3 regions of the Verrucosispora sp. TAA-831 genome follow, and region 2 is predicted to be linked to each of the others. Evidence: riboswitches for the same ligand, from Rfam matches in the RefSeq annotation. Region 2 holds a riboswitch; each other region holds the start of a gene.
The links. A riboswitch is a leader RNA that binds a small molecule or an ion and turns the genes downstream of it on or off. The one in region 2 is predicted to bind S-adenosylmethionine.
Positions count from the first base shown of each region.

Region 1: another riboswitch for S-adenosylmethionine. It lies ahead of thrC (threonine synthase); the one in region 2 lies ahead of ACQVFL_RS13870 (ABC transporter substrate-binding protein).
Region 3: another riboswitch for S-adenosylmethionine. It lies ahead of ACQVFL_RS18410 (aminotransferase class V-fold PLP-dependent enzyme); the one in region 2 lies ahead of ACQVFL_RS13870 (ABC transporter substrate-binding protein).

Region 1 covers NZ_CP192240.1:6,180,727-6,186,480, reverse strand. Annotated here, with positions in the region: gene ACQVFL_RS27575 (ABC transporter permease) at 1-871, shown strand, start outside; gene ACQVFL_RS27570 (DUF4232 domain-containing protein) at 861-1,559, opposite strand; gene ACQVFL_RS27565 (DoxX family protein) at 1,938-2,387, shown strand; SAM riboswitch class I at 2,582-2,717, shown strand; gene thrC (threonine synthase) at 2,727-4,013, shown strand; gene ACQVFL_RS27555 (N-acetyltransferase family protein) at 4,296-5,315, shown strand; gene paaN (phenylacetic acid degradation protein PaaN) at 5,368-5,754, shown strand, end outside.
Region 2 covers NZ_CP192240.1:3,071,827-3,077,580, forward strand. Annotated here, with positions in the region: gene ACQVFL_RS13860 (amino acid ABC transporter ATP-binding protein) at 1-450, opposite strand, end outside; gene ACQVFL_RS13865 (amino acid ABC transporter permease) at 447-1,229, opposite strand; gene ACQVFL_RS13870 (ABC transporter substrate-binding protein) at 1,265-2,107, opposite strand; SAM riboswitch class IV at 2,374-2,486, opposite strand; gene ACQVFL_RS13875 (urease subunit gamma) at 2,780-3,082, shown strand; gene ACQVFL_RS13880 (urease subunit beta) at 3,079-3,441, shown strand; gene ACQVFL_RS13885 (urease subunit alpha) at 3,438-5,141, shown strand; gene ACQVFL_RS13890 (urease accessory protein UreF) at 5,141-5,754, shown strand, end outside.
Region 3 covers NZ_CP192240.1:4,094,997-4,100,750, reverse strand. Annotated here, with positions in the region: gene ACQVFL_RS18425 (RidA family protein) at 1-76, shown strand, start outside; gene ACQVFL_RS18420 (NmrA/HSCARG family protein) at 149-1,039, opposite strand; gene ACQVFL_RS18415 (TetR/AcrR family transcriptional regulator) at 1,127-1,663, shown strand; SAM riboswitch class IV at 2,014-2,133, shown strand; gene ACQVFL_RS18410 (aminotransferase class V-fold PLP-dependent enzyme) at 2,186-3,415, shown strand; gene ACQVFL_RS18405 (GMC oxidoreductase) at 3,436-5,286, opposite strand; gene ACQVFL_RS18400 (hypothetical protein) at 5,283-5,754, opposite strand, start outside.

The sequences.
Region 1 (5,754 bases), 3.1 Mb from region 2:
GGAGGAGTCCGAGGTGGCTCCGTCGGGCGCCGCCGCCGGCTACCGGCCGTCGAGGACGCTGCCGTTCGGTGCCGAGTTCCGCCGACAGGCGGCGCGGCGGCGCACCCAGTTGGCGCTCGGCTTCATGGTGCTGCTGCCGTTGATCATCCTGATCGCGTTCCAGTTCGACTCGGGTGACGACGACAACGGCCGGGGCGAGTTCGGCAGCCTCGTCTCGTTCGCCACCTCCGGCGGGCTGAACTTCACCCTGTTCACCATCTTCGTCTCCGCCTCGTTCCTGCTGGTCGTGGTGGTGGCGCTGTTCTGCGGCGACACGGTGGCCAGCGAGGCGAGCTGGGGCAGCCTGCGTTACCTGTTGGCGGTGCCGGTGCCCCGGGCCCGGCTGCTGACGGTGAAGCTGCTGGTGGCGCTCGCGTACTCGGCGTTCGCGCTGGTGCTGCTCGCCGGCACGGCCCTGCTGATCGGCACCCTGCGGTACGGCTGGTCACCGCTGCGTAGCACGGTCGCCGCGCAGCTCGAACCCGGCGAGGGGCTGCTCCGCCTGCTGGCGGTGCTCGGCTACCTGGCGGTCGTGCTGCTGGTCGTCGCCGGTCTGGCGTTCCTGCTCTCGGTGGTCACCGACGCCGCGCTGGGCGCGGTGGGCGGTGCGGTGCTGCTGTGGATCCTCTCCAGCATCCTCGACCAGATCACCGCGCTCGGCGCGATCCGGTCGTTCCTGCCGACCCACTACAGCACCGCCTGGCTGGGGCTGCTCTCCACGCCCGTGCAGACCGACGACATCGTCCGAGGGGCCATCTCGGCGATCTGCTACGCCACCCTGTTCTGGGGGCTCGCCTTCTGGCGCTTCACCCGCAAGGACATCACGAGCTGAGTGCGGCGTCGACGCCGTCGTCCGCCGAATCGGTGGGCGTCGGTGTCGGGCCCGTCCGCTTCTTCCAGGCGCTGACTCCGATCCGGTCGGTGTTGCCGAGGTCGATCGGCCCCTCCATGTCGAGTACCTGCCCCGGCTGCCCCTTGCCCGCCGCGATCTCCACCCGCGTGGCCTCGGTGGCGGCCACGGTCGGGTCGTCGACCAGGTTGCGCCAGATCACGGCAGCTCCGGCCGCGTCGCCCGGTGCCACCACCAGTCGCCGGGGTGGGTCGTCGAAGCCCGAGGCGATCCCGGCCGCCCCGGGGACCACCCGGACGCTGAGCGGTCGCCCCTCGCCGTCGTAGAGCCGTAACGCCGGATAGCCGTGCAGCGGGTACGGCCGGTCGCCGCAGTTGACCAGTTCGACGCCCATCGCCCGGAGCCCCATGGCCGCGCTGACACCGAGGTAGCGGATCCGTACGCCGGACTCGGGGCAGACCTCCGGCCCGGCCGAGGTCGGTGCCGGGGCGGTGGCCGCGCCGAGCGGCTCCGGCGGCGGGTCGCCCGGGGCGTTGTGCGACGCGTCGGTCGGCGCGCAGCCGGCGAGCATCGTGACGGCGGTCAGCAGCGCGGCGTGCCGCGTACGCCGGTCACCCGGGCCGTGTCTCGGGGTCGTCTCCGGAATCGATCCCCCGTGGATGTCTCGCATCGGGCCATCGTCGCATCACGGTGCTCGATCGCTCGCCCGGCTGTCGGCGTGGCGAGGCGGGTGGTTCGGGAGGGCGTCGCGGTCGGCCGGGGGCCGCTCGGTGTACCGGCTGGTGGGACGACGGTGGCCGCTTCCGGACCCGGGTGGGCGCGCGGCTCCGGCTCGGATGACCGCGACTTGTTGCGGTCACATGTCCAGGGTGTACAGGGAGTCGTTACGGAGGGTGATCGAAACGATCTTCGTCGAGGGGGGTTCCTTCGGAAGTTCCAGTCGCTACCATCGATGTGGGAGCGTTCCCAAAGGAAGAGATTGCATCGACAAATATTTATCAATCCCGCATTCTGGTTGCCCTCGTCCATCCACAATGGAGGTTCCGGAATGCGTACTGACCGGTTCGGCGGGCCGGCCCTGTCCCTGTTCCGCATGGTCATCGGCCTGCTGTTTCTCTGCCACGGGTTGTCGTCTCTGTTCGGCGTCTTCGGCGGTGCCCGGGGGAGCGGTGAACCCGTCCCGCTCGGCACGTGGCCGGGCTGGTGGGCCGCGCTGATCCAGGCCGTCTGCGGCGCCCTGGTGCTCGTCGGTCTGCTCACCCGGCCGGCGGCCCTGGTGGCGTCGGGCTCGATGGCCTACGCCTACTTCGTCGTCCACCAGCCCGAGGCGCTGCTGCCGCTGCGCAACAACGGCGAGCTGTCCGTGCTGTTCTGCTGGTCGTTCCTGCTGATCGCGATACTCGGTCCGGGTAGCTGGGCGCTGGACAACCTGCTGCGCCAGCGCAACGGGGCCGCACTGGACGTGAAGGCGGCCGAACGCAGGTCCGTACCGGCCTGATCCGGCTGGTGCGGCGGCCAGGCCGACGCTCGTGCGCGACCCTGGACCGGGTCTCCTCCGGCACCGCCGGAGCCGTCCGGTCCAGGGTCGTCGCCGTCCCTCAGGCGGTGGCGGCGGTGAGGAATCGCTCACAGGCTGAGATCGAACGCTGACGAGCGCGGCGCGATTGCCTAGACTCGGCGGCACAACTGAATACCTCATCCAGAGGGGCTGAGGGATACGGCCCGACGACGCCCCGGCAACCACCCCACGCGCTCATCGCTGAGCGTCCCGTGGGGCAGGTGCCAATTCCGTCCCCGCCGCAGGGTGCGATGTGGGGGAAGATGAGAGGACTCGGACATGACGTCGACGCTCGCCCCTACCGGGATCGACACCACCGCCAGCCCCGCCCGCGCCCTGGTCTGCCGCGCCTGTTCGGCCCGCTACCCGTTGGCCGCGCAGCACGCCTGTTACGAGTGTTTCGGCCCGCTGGAGGTCGACTACGACCCGGCGGCCCTCGCCACCGTGACCCGCGAGCAGATCGAGGCGGGCCCGCAGAACATCTGGCGCTACGCGGCGCTGCTCCCCGCCGGGCAGGACCCGGCCACCCGGGTCAGCCTGGACCCCGGTTTCACGCCGCTGGTCGCCGCCGACCAGCTCGCCGCCGAGCTGGGCATCACCGGCCCGCTCTGGGTCAAGGACGACAGCGCCAACCCCACCCACTCGTTCAAGGACCGGGTCGTCTCGGTCGCGCTGACCGCCGCCCGGGCGCTCGGCTTCGCCCGGTTCGCCTGCGCCTCCACCGGCAACCTGGCCAACTCCGTCGCCGCCCACGCGGCCCGGGCCGGCACCCCGTCGGTGGTCTTCATCCCCAGTGACCTGGAGCAGGGCAAGGTCGTGACGACCGCCGTGTACGGCGGTGAGCTGGTCGCCATCGACGGCTCGTACGACGACGTGAACCGGCTCTGCGGCGAACTGGTGGAGACCGACGAGTTCGAGGACACCGCCTTCGTCAACGTCAACGTCCGGCCGTACTACGCCGAGGGGTCCAAGACGCTCGGCTACGAGGTCGCCGAGCAACTCGGCTGGCGGATTCCGGCCCAGGTCGTGATCCCGATGGCCTCCGGCGAACTGCTCACCAAGGTCGACAAGGCGTTCAGCGAGCTGGTCGAGATCGGCCTGGTCGAGGCACCGGCCGGCGGGTGGAAGGTCTTCGGTGCCCAGTCGGCCGGCTGCAACCCGATCGCCACCGCCCTGCACGGCGGCGGGGACACGATCACCCCGGTCAAGCCGACCGGGATCGCCAAGTCGCTCAACATCGGCGACCCGGCCGCCGGCCTGTACGCCCTGGAGGCGGTACGCCGTACCGGCGGCTGGATGGACTACGCCGACGACGACGAGATCCGTGCCGCCGTGCGGCTGCTGGCGCGTACCACCGGGGTCTTCGCGGAAACGGCCGGCGGGGTGACCGTCGCGGTGCTGCGCAAGCTGGTCGAGTCCGGAAAGTTGGACCCGACCGCGGAGACGGTGGTCTACAACACCGGCGAGGGGCTCAAGACGCTCGACGCGGTCGCGGGCGAGGTCGGACCGACCCACCGGATCAAGCCGTCGCTGCGGGCCGCCCGCGACGCCGGCCTGCTCGGCTGAGGCACACCGCGAACTCGTCGGCTGGTCGGCATGTTGCACGCCGACCGATCCGCCGGGTAACGGGCTTTTCGCGGTGAGTGCCGAAAACACGCCGTCGAGTACTTGACGGCAGGAACCGGGCGGCGCAAGATGCTTCGTGCGGGAGGGCGCTTCGCCGTAGACTTTCAGTCTTTACGACCCAGCGCCGGAGGCGTTGTGCGATCGTCCCTCCCGACCAAGCTTCCCGACGGGGCCAGCGAATAATCGCTGGCCCCGTCGCTCGTCGTCCCGCAGGCTGCGGAGATGGCCATCACCATCACCCCCTTCGGTGCCGACGACGAGTCGGCCATCGAGCAGGCGTTCCAGGTCGGTGCCGACTACAGCGCCGCGGAACTGCCGGACTACCCACCGTTCAGTCGGCAGCGGTTCGCCGCGCTGTTCCACCAACCGATGCCGGGCACCGAGACACTCGCACTGCTGGCCCACGTCGACGGCGTCGCCGCCGGATACCTGCTGCTCCACCTGCCGCAACTCGACAACACCGAGAACGCCTCGGCCGAGCTCGTCGTCCATCCGGACCACCGCCGCCAGGGGGTCGGTCGGGCGCTGTTCGAGCGCGGCCTGCGCGTGCTGCGGGAGCGTGGACGTAAACGGGTCAGCGCGATGAGCCGGGCACACCTGCGCGGCGAGCCCCACCAGCCGGGTCCGGCCACCCGGTTCGCCGCCACCGTCGGCGCGGTCGACGCCCTGGCCGACGTACGGCGGCGACTGCACGTCGCCGAGCTGGACCAGACCGCCCTGGACGCGCTGCTCGCCGACGCCCGGTCCCGGGCCACCGACTACGAGGTGCTGTTCTGGCGCGGGAACACGCCGGACGACCTGATCGCCGACGTCGCGTATCTGGACGGGCGGCTGCTGGCCGACGCGCCGATGGGCGGCCTGGAGTGGGAGCCCGAGCAGGTCGACGCGGAGCGGGTACGCGGCACCGAGCGGGCGCTCGAAGCGCGCGGCAAGCGGCGGTACCACGCGGGCGTACGGCACCGGGGGTCCGGCCGACTGGTCGCCTGGACCCTGCTCGACATGTCACCGACCGCCGACTGGCACGCCTTCCAGCAGATCACCATCGTCGACCCGGAGCACCGGGGGCGCCGCCTCGGCCTGCTCACGAAGATCGAGAACCTTCGTCACCTGCTCGACCACGAGCCCGCTGTCCAGGTGATCGACACCTTCAACGCGGACAGCAACGACCACATGATCGCGATCAACGAGCAGCTCGGGTTCCGGGTGATGGACCGGTGGAGCAACTGGCAGCTCGACGTCTGAGGTGTGACACGCCCCTACTGATCGCGGGGCTTCCTGTTGCATGATGGCGGGCATGACGGAGACCCCGCACCCCCTCTACGACAGGCACGCCGACACCCTCGACCGCGCGCTGACCGCGATCGCGGAGCGCGGGTACTGGTCCGCCTACCCGGAATCACCCAGCCCCCGGGTGTACGGCGAGACCGCAGCCGCAGACGGCAAGGCCGCGTTCGAGGCGTACCTGGGCGGGGACTTCCCGCTCGACCAGCCGGGCGACGGCGACCGGGTCGCCACCGAGACCAGTCCGTTCGGTGTGCCGCTGAACGTCCGGTACCCGCACGCCACCGCCGACCAACTCGTCGCCGCCGCGTCCACGGCGCTGCCCGCGTGGCGGGACGCCGGTCCACAGATCCGGGTCGGGGTCTGCCTGGAGATCCTCGCCCGGCTGCACAAGCACGTC
Region 2 (5,754 bases):
GATGGCCACCCGCTGCTGCTGCCCGCCGGACAGGTGCGCCGGGCGGGCGTCGGCCTTCGCGGCCAGCCCCACCCGGTCCAGGTGGGTACGGGCCACCGCCACCGCCTCGTCCTCGCCGAGCTTGCGGATGCGCCGCAACGCGACGGTGATGTTGCGCAGCACGCTCATGTGCGGGAACAGGTTGAACTGCTGGAACACCATGCCGACCCGTTGCCGCAGGGCGTCCGGGTCGTCGCGCAGCACACTGCGCCCGTCCAGCAGCACGTCGCCCCGGTCCGGTTCGAGCAGCCGGTTGACGGTCCGCAGCAGCGTCGACTTGCCGGACCCGGACGGGCCGATCACGCAGGCGGTCGCGCCGCGCGCGACGTCCAGGTCCACCCCGCGCAGCACCTGGTGACGGCCGAAGGCCAGGTGCACGTCGCGCAGGCTCAGGCTGACCGAGGTGCTCATCGTTGGTTGCCTCCGGCGGCGCCGGGCAGCGCCAGGTCGAGGTCGTCGGGATCGTCACCGGCCGGTCCGGTCGCCGGTCGGCCGTGCCGCAGCCGCCGATCGATCCAGTTGACGACGTGCGTCAGCGGCACGGTAAGCGTCAGATAGAAGAGCCCGGCCAGCAGCAACGCCGACTGGTTGCCGGTGTTGGCCGCGTAGTCCTGCCCGATCCGGAACAGCTCCCGCTGGCTGGCCAGCAGACCGAGGAAGTAGACCAGGCTGGAGTCCTTGATCAGTGCGATGAGCTGGTTCACCCAGGCCGGTAGGACCCGCCGGACACCCTGCGGGATCACCACCACCCGCATCGCCTCCCACCAGGAGAAACCGAGCGCGCGGGCGGCCTCCACCTGGGTCGCCTCCACGGACTGGATGCCGGAGCGGAAGATCTCCCCGATGTACGCCGCCGCGATCAGCGACAGCGCCAGGATCCCCAGCGGGTACGGGTTCGGCCCCCACACCTGCATGCCCAACGGCGCCAGGCCGACCCCGATCAGCAGGATCGTCGCCGCCGCCGGCAGGCCACGGAACACGTCGGTGTAGACCCGGGCGGGCCACCGCAACCAGCGGGTACGCGAGATGCCCGCGACGGCCAGCACGATGCCCATGGCCGAGCCGAGCAGGGCGGCGGTGACCGCCAGGATCAGCGTGTTCGGCAACCCGACGGTGATCATCTCGGGCAGCGCCTCGCGCATCGACTCCCAGTCGAAGAACGTCTCCCACAGGGTGCGCAACGGATCCACGGTCGACCTCCGCCCTACTCGCTCGTCGTCCTACCTCAGGAGGCGGCCGGTGCCGACACGTCGCCGCTGCCCGGGGTGAAGTCGGCCGGGATCGGCCGCCCCGGGTAGTACTGCTCCTGGAGTCGGGTCCAGGTGCCGTCGGCGATGACCTCGTCCAGGGCCCGGTTGAGCGCCTCGCGCAGCGGGTCGTTGCCCTTGGCGACCGCGTATGCGGTGGGTGCCGGGCTGAGCTCCTTCGCCGCGACCTTGATCTTGCCGCCGCTGTCGGCGGCGGTCTTCTCGCCGATCTCGGCCGGGGCGATCCAGGCGTCCGCGGTGCCGGCCTTGAGCTGGTTGATCGCGCCGTTGTAGTCCGGCACCCGCACCGGGTCGAGGCCGCGCCCGGTGGCGTAGTCGTCCTGGACGGTGCCCTGCACGACCACCACCCGCTTGCCGGACAGCTCGTCGAAGCCGGTCAGCGTCGATCCGGCGGGCACGTCGAGCCCGAAGTACCCGAAGTCGTAGCCGTTGCCGAAGTCGACCGTCTTCTTCCGCGCCTCGGTGATCGTGATCGAGGAGCTGCCGACGTCGAACTTACGGTTGTTGACCTGGGCCAGCAGGCCGGAGAAGTCGGTGCCGACGAACTCCACCCGCAGGCCGAGCTTGTCGGCGGCGGCGACCAGCAGGTCGTTGTCGAACCCGGTGAACTGGCCGTCCTTGAGATAGACGTTCGGCGGCGCGTCGGTGAGCGTGCCGGCCCGCAGCACCCCCGGCTGGAGCAGGTTGTACGGGTTGTCGGCGGTCTCGCCGTCCGAGCCGCACGCGGTGAGGGCGGTGGCGGCGAGCACGGCGGTGACGCCGACGGCGACGGCCCGGGTCAGGGCGGGAAGGAAGCGCACAGGTGTCTCCTGGATGAACGGCGGCGGGCACGCACGTGCCACGCCGACGGTCCGCCGTGGGACGGACCGTGAGGGGTGGGAAAACGGAACGGGGCTGGTCGTCCGACCGGGCAGGTCGGCGGCCGGGTAGCGACGCAGGTCAGCTACACGCGGCGCTGCACACCCGCATCATGTCGACGTGCCGACGCCGGGTCAGATCCCGGCAGGCCACCGGTCGACAGCGGTAAGGCATGGTTCTCCTCAAGGTCGTGATGACCTGGGACACCAGGCCACGCTTGCACCGGAGGTCGCTCCGATGCCTGGTCCTCACCCGGGGCACCCCTGCGCGGACGAGGGTTGCCGGCCAGCGAGCCGGGGCTTGACGCTGGCGCTCTTGACCTGTCGCCGAGGCTAGCAGCCGGTGACGGGGCAGCGTCCACCCGTTATGACGACCCTCACGCGGGGTGTTGCCCGCCGCCCGCGTGATCCCTTACGGTCTGCTCAGCGGTGGGCGGTGCGGTCCGCATCCGACCCGACACCGCCGGTGGTCCGCCACGCGGACCGGGGAGGTGGAAACCCCGGGGCCCGCGCACGTGGCGGTCGGACCGGCGGGCGAACCCCGACCGGCGGTCGGCGCGTCGAGGCGCCGGGCCGACGGTGTCCGGGGGCGCGGACACCCACCGGGAGCACCCCGTGTATCTCACCCCGCACGAGCAGGACCGCCTGCTCGTCCACGTGGCGGCGGACGTCGCCCGGCGCCGCCGCGAACGCGGCCTGCGTCTCAACTACCCGGAAGCCGTCGCGGTGCTCACCGCCTTCCTCCTCGAAGGCGCGCGCGACGGGGCGTCCGTGGTCGACCTGATGGCCTCCGGCCGCACCGTGCTGACCCGGGACGACGTGCAGGACGGCATCCCCGAGTTGCTGAGGGAGGTGCAGGTGGAGGCGACGTTCCCGGACGGCACCAAGCTGGTGACGGTGCACCACCCGATCCCGTGATCCCCGGGGAGATCCTGCCGGCCGCCGGGCCGGTGGAGATCAACGCCGGTCGTCCGGTGACCACGCTGCTCGTGGTGAACACCGGCGACCGGCCGGTGCAGGTCGGGTCGCACTACCACTTCGCCGAGGCCAACCCGGCCCTGGACTTCGACCGGGCCGCCGCCTGGGGGCAGCGTCTGGCCGTACCGGCCGGGACGTCCGTGCGTTTCGAACCGGGCGTGAGCCGCACCGTGGATCTGGTGCCGCTGAGCGGCGCGCGGATCGTCCCCGGCCTGCGCGGCGAGTGCGCCGGCTCACTGGACCCGACCCCGACGGCGGTGTCTCACGGCGGCGCGCAGCGGAGCGGAGGGACGGCATGAGCATGGTGGAGCGGGAGCGCTACGTCGCGCTCTACGGGCCGAGCACCGGTGACCGGATCCGGTTGGCCGACACGAACCTGCTGATCGAGGTCGAGCACGACCACTGTGCCGGCGGTGACGAGGCGGTCTTCGGCGGCGGCAAGGTGATCCGCGAGTCGATGGGCCAGTCCCGGGCCACCCGGGCCGAGGGCGCGCTGGACACCGTCGTCACCGGCGCGGTGGTCCTCGACCACTGGGGCGTGGTCAAGGCCGACGTGGGGATCCGCGACGGGCGGATCGTGGCGCTGGGTCGGGCGGGCAACCCGGACACCATGGACGGTGTCCATCCGGATCTGGTGATCGGCCCGGCGACCGAGGTGATCGCCGGCAACGGTCGGATCCTCACCGCCGGGGCGGTCGACACCCACGTGCACCTCATCTGCCCGCAGGTCGTCACTGAGGCGCTGGCCGGTGGGGTCACCACCCTGGTCGGTGGTGGCACCGGACCGGCCGAGGGCACCCGCGCCACCACCGTCACACCGAACGCCTGGCACCTGGCCCGGATGCACGAGGCCCTGGACGCGTTCCCGGTCAACGTCCTGCTGCTCGGAAAGGGCAACACGGTCTCCACCGAGGCGCTCTGGGAGCAGTTGCGGGCCGGTGCGGGCGGTTTCAAGCTGCACGAGGACTGGGGCACCACCCCGGCGGCGATCGACGCGTGCCTGCGGGTCGCGGACGCCTCGGGCGTGCAGGTCTCCATCCACACCGACACCCTCAACGAGGCCGGGTTCGTCGCGGACACCCTGCGGGCGATCGGCGGTCGGGCGATCCACTCGTACCACACCGAGGGGGCCGGGGGCGGACACGCGCCGGACATCATCACCGTCGCCGGGGAACCGAACGTACTGCCGTCGTCGACCAACCCGACCCGCCCGTACACCCGCAACACGCTGGCCGAGCACCTCGACATGCTGATGGTCTGCCACCATCTGAACCCGGCGGTGCCGGAGGACCTGGCGTTCGCGGAGAGCCGGATCCGACCGTCCACGATGGCCGCCGAGGACCTGCTGCACGACCTCGGCGCGATCTCCATCATCGGCTCGGACTCGCAGGCGATGGGCCGGGTCGGCGAGGTCGTGCTGCGGACCTGGCAGAGCGCGCACGTGATGAAGGCGCGGGTGGGGGCGTTGGCCGGTGACGGTGCCGCCGACAACCACCGGGCCCGGCGGTACGTGGCGAAGTACACCATCTGCGCGGCCATGGCCAACGGGCTCGACCACGAGATCGGCTCGGTCGAGTCGGGCAAGCTCGCCGATCTGGTGCTCTGGGAGCCGGCGTTCTTCGGCGTCCGGCCGCACCTGGTGATCAAGGGCGGCTTCATCGCGTACGCCCAGATGGGGGACGCGAACGCCTCGATCCCGACGCCGCAGCCGATGCTGCCCCGACCCATGTTCGGCGCGTACGGCGTCGCAGCCGCCGCCACCAGCCTGGCGTTCGTGGCACCCGCCGCGCTCGACGCCGGGTTGCGCCTGGACGTGCGTCGCCGGGTGGTGCCGGTCGCCGACGTGCGGTCGCGCGGCAAGACCGACCTGCCGGAGAACGGTGCGCTGCCGCGCATCGAGGTGGACCCGGACACCTTCACCGTGCGGATCGACGGCGAGGTGGTCGAACCCGACCCGGTGACCGAGTTGCCGATGGCCCAGCGCTACTTCCTGTTCTGATGACCGCGTCGACCATGCTGTTGCTGCTCGCCGACGGGCGGTTCCCGGCCGGGGCGCACGCCCATTCGTCGGGTCTGGAGGCGGCCGTCGCGGCCGGGCGGGTGACCGACCTGGCCACGCTGGGGGAGTACCTGCGCGGGCGGCTCGCCACCGCCGGGCTGGTCGCGGCGGCGTTCGCGGCGGCGTCCCGTCGGGCCGCCCGGTCGGCCGGACGCCGGGACCTGCTGGTGCGGCTCGACGCCGAACTGGACGCCCGGACCGTGTCACCGGCCCAGCGGGCGGTGTCCCGACGACAGGGCCGGGCACTGCTGCGGGCCGGGCGCGAGATCTGGCCCGACGACACCTTCGACGATCTGCCCACCGTGCCGCCCGGCCCGCACCAGCCGCTGGTGCTGGGGCTGGTCGGTGCCGCCGCCGGTCTGGACCCGGCGCAGGTCGCCACGGTCGCCGCGCACGCGACGGTGACCGGTTCGGCAAGCGCCGCCGTACGTCTGCTCGGCCTCGATCCCTATCGGGTGCAGGCCCTGCTGGTGCGGCTCGCGGTCGCCTGCGATGCCACCGCGGCGCGGGCGGCGCGGGCCGCCGAGGAACCACCGGAGCGGTTGCCGGCCGC
Region 3 (5,754 bases), 1.0 Mb from region 2:
CACCGTGGCCGTGCACCAGCTGCCCCATCCGCACCTGCTCATCGAGATCCAGGCGGTGGCCCGACGGCCGTCCTGACCTCGACCCGGGTGGGTGACCTCGTCGGGCTTGCCGGGCCGGCCGTCCGCAGCCGGCCCGGCACCCGAGCGGTCAGGTGAGGGCGCGGCGGGCCCAGGTGCGGAAGTCCGTGGTGGGCAGGCCGAGTGCCTGGGCGATCTCCGGTCGAGCGGGGGTGCCGTTCTCGTTGATCTGCTCGACGACCTTGACCATGAACGGCGGCAGGCCGCGCGTGACCGCTTCCTGCGGGGTGAGGACCGGCGCGGTGACGGTCCGGCCGGTGACCTCGCTGAGGATCGCGGCGACCTCGGTCATGGTCCGCATGTCACCGGCGAGTTCCACCTCCTTACCGTCCAGCGTGCCCGATCCGGTGAAGGCGGTCGCCGCAGCCGCACCGATGTCGTCGACGGCGATCCAGGCGATGCGGGTGTCCGCGGCGAAGCCGGTGACGATGGTGCCGCTGGACCAGTCGCCGAACAGGAAGGACTTCTCCAGCAGGTTCTCCATGAAGGTCGCGGGCTTGAGGACGGTCCAGCGGGCGAATCCGCTGCTGCGGACCGCTTCGTCGATTGCTGCCTTGCTCTCCCAGTAGTGCCGGTCCCAACGGCCCTCGGCCCAGCCCGGCTGGTTGCGGTGGAAGTCACCGGCACCGGCGACGCTGCTGTGGACGAACTGCGGCACCCCGGCCCTGCGGGCGGCCTCGACGAGGTGCCGCCCTCGGCGCAGCTCGGCATCGCCCTGCAGATCGGTGAGATCCGGGAAGGGGATGGAGAAGACGCCGTCCGCTCCGCGCGCTGCGGCGAGGAGCGAGGCGGGATCGTCCAGGTCGCCCCGGACCAGTTCGGCTCCTCGGTCGCGGAGGGCGAGTGCGGCCGCGCTGGTGGTGTCGCGGACCAGGGCGCGTACCGCGACGCCCCGGTCGAGCAGTGCCCGGGCGGTGGATCCGCCCTGCTTGCCGGTGGCGCCGATGACAAGGACGGCCATGTCTCCTCCTCGGAACAAGTGGGGTGGCACCCCACTTCCTGTCGGTTACGATATGGGGGGTAACCCCACTTATTCAAACGGCAGGCGATGAGAGCTGACGCACAACGCAACCGCGCGCTGATCGTCACGGCGGCCAGCGAGGCGGTCGCCCGGGACGGCGCGTACGCGTCGCTGGAGGAGATCGCCCGAGCCGCCGGCGTGGGCTCGGCGACCCTGCACCGGCACTTCCCGTCCCGCTGGGCGTTGCTGGAGGCGGTCTTCCACGACCGGGTCGAAGCGCTCTGTGCCCGCGCCGGTGAGCTGTCGACCGGGCCGGACGCCCGCCAGGCGCTGACGACCTGGCTGTGCGAGCTGGCGGTCTACAGCACGACCACCCGCGGCCTGGTCACCTCCCTGCTCAGGGCGCCCCAGGAGAGCGAGTCCTGCTCCGCGATGCTCGTGACGGCGGGCGAACCGCTGCGGCGCCGAGCCGCCGAGGAAGGGACCGTACGCGCGGACGTCGAGATGATCGACCTGGTGACCCTCGTCAAGGCGATCGCACTGGCGGCGGAATCGACGAGTGCGGCCGAGGCGGAGCGGCTGGTGCGACTCGCCCTGGAAGGAATGAGCCCGTCCCGGCGGTGAACCCACGCAGAGGACGACGACGCCGCCCGGTGTTTCGTCAGCCGGGCGGCCCGGCCTCGACAGGGCCGCCCGGCTCACCTGCTGCGCGTCGGCCGGACCGAGCCGCCCGATGCTGGTCGCGCCGTCGACGAGGTGACCGAAAGTGCTTCGCGAAGTTGACAGGCGATCCACTGGTTCGTCCATCATGGAGTGTGCTGTTCACCGTGGTGGAGTCGATCGGCGGCGCGTGACCGTGACCGGTGCGGCGAGGGGCGACTCAAGGGGGCTGTCGCGTGTCGTACGAACAGGGACATGCTGGGCGCGCCACGGGCCCTAGCGGGCGGGCTTGCCGGTGTGGCAACATCGGCAGCGGTCAAGAGTGTCAGCGTCAAGGCCCCGGCCTGCTGACCGGCAACCCTCGTATATCCGCGGTGGGGTGCCTCCGGGTGAGACCAGGCCGTCGGCGACCGCCGCAGCGGCAAGCGCGGACCCCCACGGGTCCACTGTTACCTGAGGACCACTGTGCCCACGATCGCTCCTGCCGTGCTCGGCGACGACCTGCCGGTCCGCCTCGCCGACGGCACCACCGCCGCGTACGCCAACCTCGACTACGCCGCCACCGCACCCTGTCTCGCCGAGGTCGCCGAGGCGGTGACCGAGCTGCTGCCCTGGTACGCCAGCGTGCACCGGGGTGCCGGTGCTGCGTCGCGCCGATGCACGCTGGCCTACGAGCAGTCCCGTCAGACCGTCGCGGACTTCCTCGACATCCGGCCGGACGACCACGTGATCTTCACCCGGAACACCACCGATGCGATGAACCTGCTCGCCCGGGCCCTGCCACCGCACACCACCGTGGTGACCTGGGCCGGCGAGCACCACGCGAACCTTCTGGCCTGGCCGCGCGTGCACCGCCTGCCGGTGCCCACCGACCTGCCCGAGGTGACGTCCGGGCTGACCCGTGCACTGGCCGACCTGGGCAGCGCGGGGCCGGTGCTGGTGGCGGTCACCGGCGCCTCCAACGTCACCGGAGAGGTCTGGCCGATAGCCGACATCGCGGAGATCGCGCATCGGCACGGCGCGCGGATCGCCGTCGACGCCGCACAGTTGGCCCCGCACCGCGCGGTCTCCATGACCCGCGACGACATCGACTACCTGGCGCTGTCCGGGCACAAGCTGTACGCGCCGTTCGGCACGGGAGTCCTGGCCGGCCGAGCCGACTGGCTCGACGCCGCCGACCCGTACCTGTCCGGTGGCGGGGCCACCCGGCACGTCGGTGACGAGCCCGCCGACGTGCAGTGGCAGACCGGTCCGGCGCGACACGAGGCCGGCACGCCGAACCTGCTGGGCGCGGTCGCGCTCGCCGCCGCCTGCGCCACGATCTCCGCCGCCGCGCCGGACGTTCTCGCCCGCCACGAGCAGGAGCTGCTGACCCGGCTGCGCGACGGCCTCGCCGCCCTGCCGCAGGTGGCGGAACTGCGCACGTTCGACGCCGATCACGACCGGGTCGGCATCGTCAGCTTTACCGTCGCCGACCGGCGGGCAGCCGACGTCACCCACCGCCTCTCCACCGAGTACGGGATCGGCGTACGCGACGGCTTGTTCTGCGCCCACCCGCTCAGCCGGAGGTTGCTGGCCGGCGCCGCCGCGCGGCTCGGCCGCCCGACCGACGGGTACGCGATCCGGGCCAGCATCGGCATCGGCACGACCGCCGAGCACGTCGACCGACTCCTGCACGGGCTACGCGAGATCGTGACCTCGCCTGCGGAGCAGTAAGCCGTCCTCGGGGTGTGCCGTCAGGTGCTGAGGTGTGCGGCGAGGCGCAGCGCCAGCGCCGCAAGCGTCAGCGTCGGGTTGGCCGCCGGTGAGTTGGGGAAGACGGAGAGGTCGCAGACGTAGAGGTTGCGGTGGCCCCGGACACGCAGGTTCTCGTCGACCACTCCCGGACGCTGCCGACCGGGTGTGACGCGCCCCATCCGCATCGTGCCGACCTCGTGCGACACCCCGCCGAGCGGAGCCCAGAGCTGCTCGTACACGTCGCCGCCGAAGGCGCGGACGACATCGGCGGCGATTTTGTCGAGAGCGGCCTGGACCTGGTCGGCTCGCGGGCTGGAATGGATGCGGATGGTGGGCAGCGCGGTCGGCTTCGCACCCTCCGGCCGGGACTCGGTCCGGGTCACGGCGTTCTGCTCGACCAGCGGCGCCTCGACCATGAACACCAGCTCGCCCGGCATCTTCCCGTCGATCGTCGCCAGGTCCGCGCCGGTGAACTCCAGGGCGTTGACGAACCGGAACTGGTTGAGGTTCGCACCCAGGTCCAGCGTGACGCTGTACGGGTGGGCGGGGTCGACGTCGGCGGCGTCGGTGAGTTGCCGGGAGACGGTCTTGCTGGAGTCGAACCGGCTGTACCAGTCGCCGCCCTGCCGCACCCAGAACTTCACCACGTAGATCGGGTGGTCGGTGATGCCGCGCCCGACCAGCGGATCGTCATCGGCGAGGCCGGACGCCTGGGCGACCACTGCGGTGCCGACCGTGCCGGCGGCCAGCACCACCACGCCGTCGTCGGCCAGCCGGTAGGTGCGGTCCCGACCTGCCAGGTGGTCGTACGCGACCACGCCGGTGACCTCGCCCGCCGCCCTCTCGACCCCGACCACCTCGTGGTTCAGGTGGACCCGCAGGTTCCCGAAGCGGTCGTCCTGCATCGCGCGGCTGAGCAGCAGTTCGGCCGCCGACCAGATCCCGGCCGGCACCGCCCCGGGGACCGGTCCGCAGTACTCGATCGCCATCGGCGGATCGAAGTGCCGGAAGTCGGCCAACGCGGGCAACTCCCGCAGCCTGGCCTTGACCATCGTCTGGTACGCCGACGGGACCAGGGGAGTGACGCGGGTCAACTGCTCCGCGCGGTCGTACCAGACGTCGCACAGCTCGTCGCGGACCGTCTCCGGCCAGTCGCGGAACTCCCAGCGGTGCATCCGGGGTGCCGACGCTCCCCAGAAGAGGGTCCGGCCGCCGAGGTTGAGGCCCTGGGCGATCCGCGCCCTGGCGCTCTCGGCGTCGGCGGCCCGCCAGCGCCGCCGACCGAAGGCACCCCAGTGGTGGAAGATGTTCGGGTACACGTCGGGGCCGACCGGTTGGTACCGGGCCAGGTTGCCGGTGTGCGTTCCGAACAGGTAACTGCCCGCCTCCAACAGCAGGACGCGCGGTGGCCGGCCACCCCGCCACGGCGTCTCGGCGAGCTGGTACGCCAGGGTGCCGCCGCCGGCACCGGAGCCGACGACGATCACGTCGTAGCGGTGCGCGGTGTCCGGGTCGCCGGGGAAGAAGTGCCGCGCGACATGTGACTCGCCGACGAGGACGTCGTGGTGCCGCGCGAAGTGGACCCGCCCGTCGAGACGGCAGGTCGGGGCGGCCAGTTCGGCGGAGGTCAGGTGTAGCGGCCCGTCGAGCTGGGGGTCGCCGTCGAGGAGGACGACGACGTCGACACCCTCGGGGTGTGCCGCCGGATCGAGCGGGACCGTCCACTCGTCGGCCTGCCGGTCGTACCGGAGGTCCCGCGTCTCACCGCCGCCGAGCCGCACCTGAAGGTGATCGTCGGGCCGCAGCGCCGGCATCCGCAGGACCACCGTGCACACCGCCTCCACGCTCACCGTCCGCCACCGCCTTTCGCGGCTGTCGGCAGGCCCTCACGGCCGTGCCACTGATCCGTCTCCGGCTCCTGCGTCCGATGACGCCGGATCTCCTCGACGGCCTGCCGCAGCACCCGCACCTCGGTGTCGAAGATCCGCTCCAGGCGGGGCATGGCCTCCTCGTCGAACCGGGAGGACCGTCCCTTCTGCTCGTGCCACAGCATCCCGTTGCGCAACGCCACCGCGTCGGTCTGCATCGCACGGCAGTCGTCCACCAGCGGTGCCAGTGCCGGGGCGAGTTCGGCCAGCCGGACGAACCGTTCCGTCATCAGCCGCTTGTGCTCCCACAACACGTGCAGGTACCGGATGTCGTACGCCGCGTCGCCGGTGAGGTAGTCGCGCAGGTATCCACGGATCGGCGCGTAGGAGTCGACACCGTACGCCCGGTCCCACTCCTCCTGGAGCATGTCGACCCGGCTGCTCGGATTG